2 regions of the Arthrobacter sp. Ha26 genome follow, and region 2 is predicted to be linked to the other one. Evidence: predicted binding sites of a transcription regulator. Region 2 holds the regulator's gene; the other holds the start of a gene.
The links. Region 2 encodes HrcA, which represses chaperone genes, less so after heat shock. Its sites were predicted from a motif close to TTNGCACTCGNNNNNNNCGAGTGCNAA; they were not measured.

Region 1 (3,601 bases), on a different contig from region 2:
ACTTGGCGGGACCAGGCCCGGCAGGGAAGGCTTAGAAGCCGCCCATGCCGCCCATGTCATCGCCGCCGCCAACCGGGGCAGCGTTCTTCTCGGGCTTGTCGGCCACAACTGCCTCGGTGGTGAGGAACAGACCGGCAATGGAGGCCGCGTTCTGCAGGGCAGAGCGGGTCACCTTGACGGGGTCGTTCACACCGGCGGCCAGCAGGTCGACGTACTCGCCGGTGGCCGCGTTCAGGCCGTGGCCGGCAGGCAGCCCGCGGACCTTGTCCACCACGACGCCCGGCTCCAGGCCTGCGTTGAAGGCGATCTGCTTCAGCGGTGCATCGATGGCAACGCGGACGATGTTCGCACCGGTTGCTTCGTCACCGGACAGCTGCAGGTTGGCGAATGCCTTGGCACCGGCCTGGATGAGGGCCACGCCGCCACCGGCCACGATGCCTTCTTCAACAGCAGCCTTGGCGTTGCGCACTGCGTCTTCGATGCGGTGCTTGCGCTCCTTGAGCTCAACCTCGGTTGCGGCACCGGCCTTGATGACTGCAACGCCGCCGGCCAGCTTGGCCAGGCGCTCCTGCAGCTTCTCGCGGTCGTAGTCCGAATCGGAGTTCTCGATCTCAGCGCGGATCTGGGCCACGCGGCCGGCGATCTGGTCGGCGTCGCCGGCACCTTCGACGATGGTGGTCTCGTCCTTGGTGACAACAACCTTGCGTGCCTTGCCCAGGAGTTCCAGGCCGGCGTTCTCCAGTTTGAGGCCAACTTCTTCGGAGATGACCTGGCCGCCGGTGAGGACGGCGATGTCGGCGAGCTGTGCCTTGCGGCGGTCACCGAAGCCCGGAGCCTTGACGGCAACGGACTTGAAGGTGCCGCGGATCTTGTTGACGATCAGGGTGGCCAGGGCCTCGCCCTCGATGTCCTCGGCAATGATCAGCAGCGGCTTGTTGGACTGCATGACCTTTTCGAGGACAGCAACCAGTTCCTTGACGTTGGAGATCTTGGAGTTGACGATCAGGATGTACGGATCCTCAAGGACCGTTTCCTGGCGCTCGGCGTCGGTGACGAAGTAAGCGGAGATGTAGCCCTTGTCGAAGCGCATGCCTTCGGTGAGCTCAAGCTCCAGGCCGAAGGTGTTGGACTCCTCGACCGTGATGACGCCTTCCTTGCCCACCTTGTCCAGGGCTTCGGCGATGAGGGCACCGATTTCCTCGTCACCGGCGGAGATGGACGCCGTGGCGGCGATCTCTTCCTTGGTTTCGATTTCCTTGGCGGAGTTCAGCAGTTCGGCGGTGACGGCCTCAACGGCCTTCTCGATGCCGCGCTTGAGGGACAGCGGGTCGGCGCCGGCAGCAACGTTGCGCAGGCCTTCCTTCACCAGTGCCTGTGCCAGCACGGTTGCCGTGGTGGTACCGTCGCCGGCGACGTCGTCCGTCTTCTTGGCAACTTCCTTGACCAGCTCGGCGCCGATCTTCTCGTAAGGATCGTCCAGCTCGATCTCCTTGGCGATGGAAACACCATCGTTGGTGATCGTGGGAGCGCCCCACTTCTTCTCGAGGACGACGTTGCGTCCACGCGGGCCGAGGGTGACCTTAACGGCGTCGGCGAGGATGTTCAGGCCCCGCTCAAGGCCGCGGCGTGCCTCTTCATCAAATGCAATGATCTTGGCCATAACGGCAGTAGTCCTTTCGGGACAGTCGTTAAGAATGAACCTTCGCTGCAGTGCCCGCGACGGACGATCCTTCGCCGTTGGCCTCTGTATGCCTCCGGGTGCGGATCTCACTCCAGTTAGGTGTTTCTTCGCTCCTCGACCGGTGCCGCGCGCCGCAGGCCGGAACCAGCTTTGCTTTAGCAGTCGGTACGTCAGAGTGCTAACTCAATAATTAGCACTCCCCACGTGAGAGTGCAAGCGAAAGAAGCGGTAAGGTCCCCGGTTTAGCCGACGGCGAAGCGGCGCCCAGCGAAGCTTAGCCAGCCGCCCGTCCCGCCGTCTCCCGGCCGCTGGCCGTCGGATTGTTGTCAGCCCCGTAGGTGTAGACGGTGAAGGTGGCAGTGGTGATGTCGCCGTTGGCGTCGAAGGCAACCGGACCCGACTCGCCGTCGTAGTTGATATCCGGCCCTGTCATCAGCCCTGCCCGGCAGTCCTTGTAGGTGAGGCACGCCTCGGCAGCCGGCTTCCCGGCGCTTCCCTCCACCGCTCCCCCGGACGCGGCGATCAGGTTGGCCGCGATGGAACGGCCCGCGTCGTCCTGCGCCCGGGCGGCGGCCAGGGCAGCAACGGTCACGGCGTCATAGGTCTCGGCAGCGAACGAGACATCCTTCAGGTCCTGATCCACCGAGAGCAGCCTGGCCTGGAAGGCCGCCGTGGGAAGCTGCCCCGCAACCACCGCCCGGGCGCCGTCAAGGGACTTGGCCGGCAGCCGCGAAGCGTAGCGGGCGAAGGCGCCATCGCTGAGGATGATCCGTTTTCCGTCAACACCGGCGTTGCCGAGCTCCGCCAAGGCGCCCTGGGCACCGTCCCGGGCGATGACAATGACGGCGTCAGCGTTGGCTTTGTCCACTGCGGCCGCCACACTGGCCGCCTCACCCGGCTCAAAGTCAGCAGTGGCAGCTACTTCCATTCCGGCCTGTCCGGCGGCGGTGGCGACGGCGGCTGACACGTCGGTGCCGTAAGAGCCGTCCTGGTGAATCACCGCCACAGTCCTGGCGCCGGCGTCCTTGGCGAGCTTCACGAGGACGGGCGCCTGGGCGACGTCGGCCGCTGCCGTCCGGAAGTAATAGCCGCCGCTGTTGGCGCTGCTCAGTCCGGCGGCGGTGTTGGCCGGCGAGATCAGCGGGGTCCGGGCACGCGAGAGGATGTCGATGGCAGCGGGCGCATGGCTGGAGTCGGTGGGGCCGATAACAACGTCAGCCTTGGCGGCAACGAGTGCCTGCGCCTGCCCGGCCGCATCCTGCCCGGTGTCGGTGGGAAGGAGCTCCACCGGTTTGCCCTTATGGCCGCCGGCGGCGTTGATCTCCTGCACGGCGAGCGTGGCAGCCGCCAACTGTGGTGCGTTCAGGAAGGCGTTGTCGCCCGTGCTGTCCAGGATCAGCCCCACTTTCAGGGTGCCGTCCCCTGACGCTTCTGCCGGTTCCGTCCGCGCATTGCCGGCGGCACCGGAACAGGCGGTCAGGGCAAGTGCTGAGCAGGCGGCAGCTGCCAGAAGGGTCCGGCGGAAAGCCGCGGGACGGAGGAAAGCGTTGTTCACTCGGCCGGCCGGACACTTTCGGCCTGCGGGCCCTTCTCGCCTTCGCCCACCTCGAGTTCCACGCGCTGGCCTTCGTCGAGGGCCCGGTACCCTTCACCCTGAATTGCGGACCAGTGGACAAAGATGTCATCCCCTGTGGCGTCGACGGTGATGAAGCCGTAGCCCTTTTCAGCGTTGAACCATTTGACGGTTCCCAGTGCCATGTCCGACCACTCTTTCCGTTGCGTCCGGCCGCCCACGCCGCTAAGTTCCGGCTGGCCCGGACCGAACCTGAAAATCACTCTAGCCAATTCCGTGCCGCCGGGGCGGGACGGCTCCGCCAGACCAGCAATAGTTATTCAGGCGTAACAGCCGCCGGTGCATGG
Region 2 (3,601 bases):
GGTCCACGGTCGCGGAAGATCAGGTAGATCAGGAGTGCGGGAACGCAGCCCAGGATTCCACCGAAGTGTGAGAGCGTGGCCCACTGCCTGTCTTCGCTGGCCGTCAGGGGCAGCGCATTCGCCGGGACGCCGTGGTACTCCGAACGGCCCTGGCTGTCCCTGTGATCACGTGCGTTTTCTGCCACGGTCTGTTCCTTCGAAAGTGCAATGGTGCCGACTAAGAATGCCAAAATCTGCTGCGGCGCTGCCACCGCAGCTACCGCAGTACCAAGGATACTTGGTGCAGGCCTCCGTGCCTGCCTTCGGTCGGCGTACCCCGCCGGAAGCCCGGTGAACCTCCGCCCGGCGAACCCGTGCGTATTCCTTCAGCTCAGGGAACGGTCAGGAAGTCGATGACTTCCTCCACCCTGCCCAGCAGCGACGCTTCCAGGTCCGCGTAGGTCCGGACGGCGCCCAGCAGTTTCTGCCAGCCCAGGCCAATGTCCTCCTTGGTGGCGTGCGGCCAGCCGAAAGCAGCCAGGATGCCCGTTTTCCAGTCCTGCCCGCGCGGCACTTCCGGCCACTTCTCAATGCCCAGAACTGCGGGCCGGATCGCCTGCCACACGTCTACATAGGGGTGGCCAACAATCAGGACGTTTCCCGCAGCGCCGGGGGAGGCCATCACGGCGTCGGCGATGCGCGACTCCTTGGAGTTGGGCACCAGGTGGTCAACGAGAACGCCCAGGCGCCGTCCGGGGCCGGGCCTGAAATTGGTGACGGCGGCGGCGAGGTCATCAATGCCGTGCAGGGGTTCGACGACGATGCCCTCCACCCGGAGGTCGTCGCCCCAGACCTTCTCCACCAGTTCGGCGTCGTGCTTTCCTTCCACCCAAATGCGGCTCGCCTTGGCCACCTGTGCCCGTTGCCCCGCCACCCGGACCGAACCTGAGGCAGTCCTCGAGGCTGCCGCGCCGTTGCCCTGGGCCTGCTTGGGAGCAGGCGGCATCAGCCGGATCGCCTGGCCTTCGAGAAGGAAACCGAACCCGAGCCGGAAGGACCGGGACTTGCCCCGGCGGTCCTCCAGTGCCACCACGTGCATGCCGCCGGATTTTTCCACCCGCGTCACAGCGCCCACCCAGCCGGACTGGACCTCCTCCAGTACCATTCCACGCTCCACGGGCACTTCGGGCAGCTGCGTCCGGGCGGGGGCGGTCAGGTCCTGGGCTCCCCAGTTCTGGTATTGCATGGAATTACTCCGCTTCCTGCTGGTCCTGGCCCGGAATTTCGCCCGGAGCGGTACCAATGCTAACAACGGGCCGAGTCATAATAGACTGTTAGCACTTAGGCATGTCGAGTGCTAAAGCCTGTGAGGTACGGTGCAGGCTGAACGGCTGCCCTGATCCCTGGATGGAGGTGGAGCGTGAGCGAACCGCGCAAGCTGGAAGTTCTCCGGGCCATCGTGGAGGACTACGTCCACTCCCGCGAGCCGGTCGGCTCCAAGGCCCTGGTGGAACGTCACCATCTTGGTGTCTCCAGCGCCACCATCCGCAACGACATGGCGGCCCTTGAGGATGAAGGCTTGATCACCGCCCCGCACACCAGTGCAGGCCGCATTCCCACGGACAAGGGCTACCGGCTCTTCGTGGACCAGATCTCTGCGGTCAAGCCGCTGTCCCAGGCGGAGCGGCGGGCCATACAGTCCCTGCTGGAAGGCGCCGACGACCTCGACGACGTGCTGGAGCGCACGGTCCGGCTGCTGTCCCAGCTGACCAACCAGGTTGCCGTCGTCCAGTATCCGCACCTCAACCGGGCTTTGGTGCGCCACATCGAATTTGTCCTCCTTGCACCACGCAAGGTGCTCGTGGTGCTGATCGCCAACAGCGGCAAAGTCGAGCAACGGGTCATCGACGTCGGGCAGGACCTTGGCGACGACGTCCTAGGCGCGCTGCGTGCCCATTTCCTGGGATCCCTCGGCGGGAGTCCCTTGAGCCAGCTGGCGCAGTCATTGCCCGCGGTGGTGTCCGGCGTCGCCCCCGCACAGCGCCAGGCGGCGCAGGCGCTGGCGCACGGGCTGGAGGGGCTCGCACACAGCAGCCGGGAGGACCGCATGGTGATGGCCGGGACAGCCAACCTGGCCCGCTCCAATGTGGACTTTCCGCTCAGCATCGGCCCCGTACTGGAAGCGCTGGAGGAACAGGTGGTGATGCTCCGGCTCCTGAGTGAGATGGCGCAGGACCACCGCGGCGTGGCCGTCAGCATCGGCCGTGAGAACCCTTACGACGGACTTGCCGAGGCGTCGGTGGTTGCCACAGGTTACGGGCCTGACAGTGTCGCGAAGATCGGCGTGCTGGGCCCCACCAGGATGGACTATCCCACCACGATGGCCGCGGTCCGGGCTGTGGCCCGGTACCTGTCTCGCATTTTGGGACCCTGACCGGCGAGGTCCGGCGTCCAGGCATGAACAGTAGTGCCCGCAGCACACCTGCAGGCAAAACAACAAGGAAGAGATACGAACTTTGAGCAGCCACTACGAAGTCCTTGGAGTCTCACCGGATGCTACCGGGGAAGAGATCAAGAAGGCCTACCGCAAGCTGGCCCGCACCCTTCACCCGGACGTCAATCCCGGCGAGGACGTTGCAGACCGCTTCAAGGCCGTGACCCACGCCTACGAGGTTCTCTCTGATCCGCAGAAGCGCCGGGTGTATGACACCACGGGCAACGAGAACGGCACGGACAACGGCTTTGGCGGCGGCGCGTACGCCGGCCAGGGCTTTGCGTTCCAGGACATCTTCGATACATTCTTCGGCGCTGGCGGTTCCTCGGGTCCCGCATCGCGCGTCCGGCGCGGTCAGGATGCGCTCATCAGTGTCAGGATCGAACTGCGCGACGCCGTGTTCGGCGTCAACAAGAAGCTTGAAGTCGATACTGCAGTCATCTGCCCCACCTGCGATGGCTCGTGCTGCCGGCCCGGTACCCACCCGGAACGTTGCGATATCTGCGGCGGCAGCGGCCAGGTCCAGCGGGCGGTCCGGTCCATCCTGGGCCAGGTGATGACGGCAGCCCCGTGCGGCACCTGCGAAGGGTTCGGAACTGTTATCAAGGACCCCTGCAATGAGTGCAACGGGCAGGGCCGCATCCGCAGCCGGCGTTCGCTGACCATCAAGGTACCTGCCGGCGTCGCCACAGGCACCCGGATCCAGCTCTCCGGCCAGGGCGAAGCCGGTCCTGCCGGCGGCCCAGCCGGAGACCTGTACGTCGAAATCCGTGTCAACAATGACGCCACCTACGTCCGCGAAGGCGACGACCTTCACGCTACGTTGAACATTCCCATGACGGCGGCGGCGCTGGGAACCGACGTAACGCTGGAAACTTTCGATGGCCCGCAGGACATCGATGTGAAGGCAGGAACACAGTCGGGGGAAATCATCACCCTGCGCGGGCTGGGCGTAACCCACTTGCGCGGTTATGGGCGTGGCGACCTGAAGGTCCACCTGCAGGTGGAGACGCCTGCCAGGCTGGACCCGGCGCAGGAGGACCTCCTCCGCCAGCTCGCCAAGCTCCGGGGCGAGCAGATCACCGAGGGCAAGCTTGCCGCCAGTGGTGGAATGTTCGCCAAGCTTCG

Region 1: the regulator HrcA is predicted to act here: its motif matches at 1,837-1,863, upstream of groL (chaperonin GroEL).

Annotation. Positions count from the first base shown of each region.
Region 1 covers NZ_JBNHGX010000006.1:34,783-38,383, reverse strand. The annotation lists gene groL (chaperonin GroEL) at 32-1,660, opposite strand; gene AC5RVY_RS14405 (ABC transporter substrate-binding protein) at 1,956-3,236, opposite strand; gene AC5RVY_RS14400 (cold-shock protein) at 3,233-3,439, opposite strand.
Region 2 covers NZ_JBNHGX010000008.1:209,218-212,818, forward strand. The annotation lists gene AC5RVY_RS17815 (DUF4870 domain-containing protein) at 1-185, opposite strand, end outside; gene AC5RVY_RS17820 (DUF3097 domain-containing protein) at 371-1,225, opposite strand; gene hrcA (heat-inducible transcriptional repressor HrcA) at 1,400-2,413, shown strand; gene dnaJ (molecular chaperone DnaJ) at 2,496-3,601, shown strand, end outside.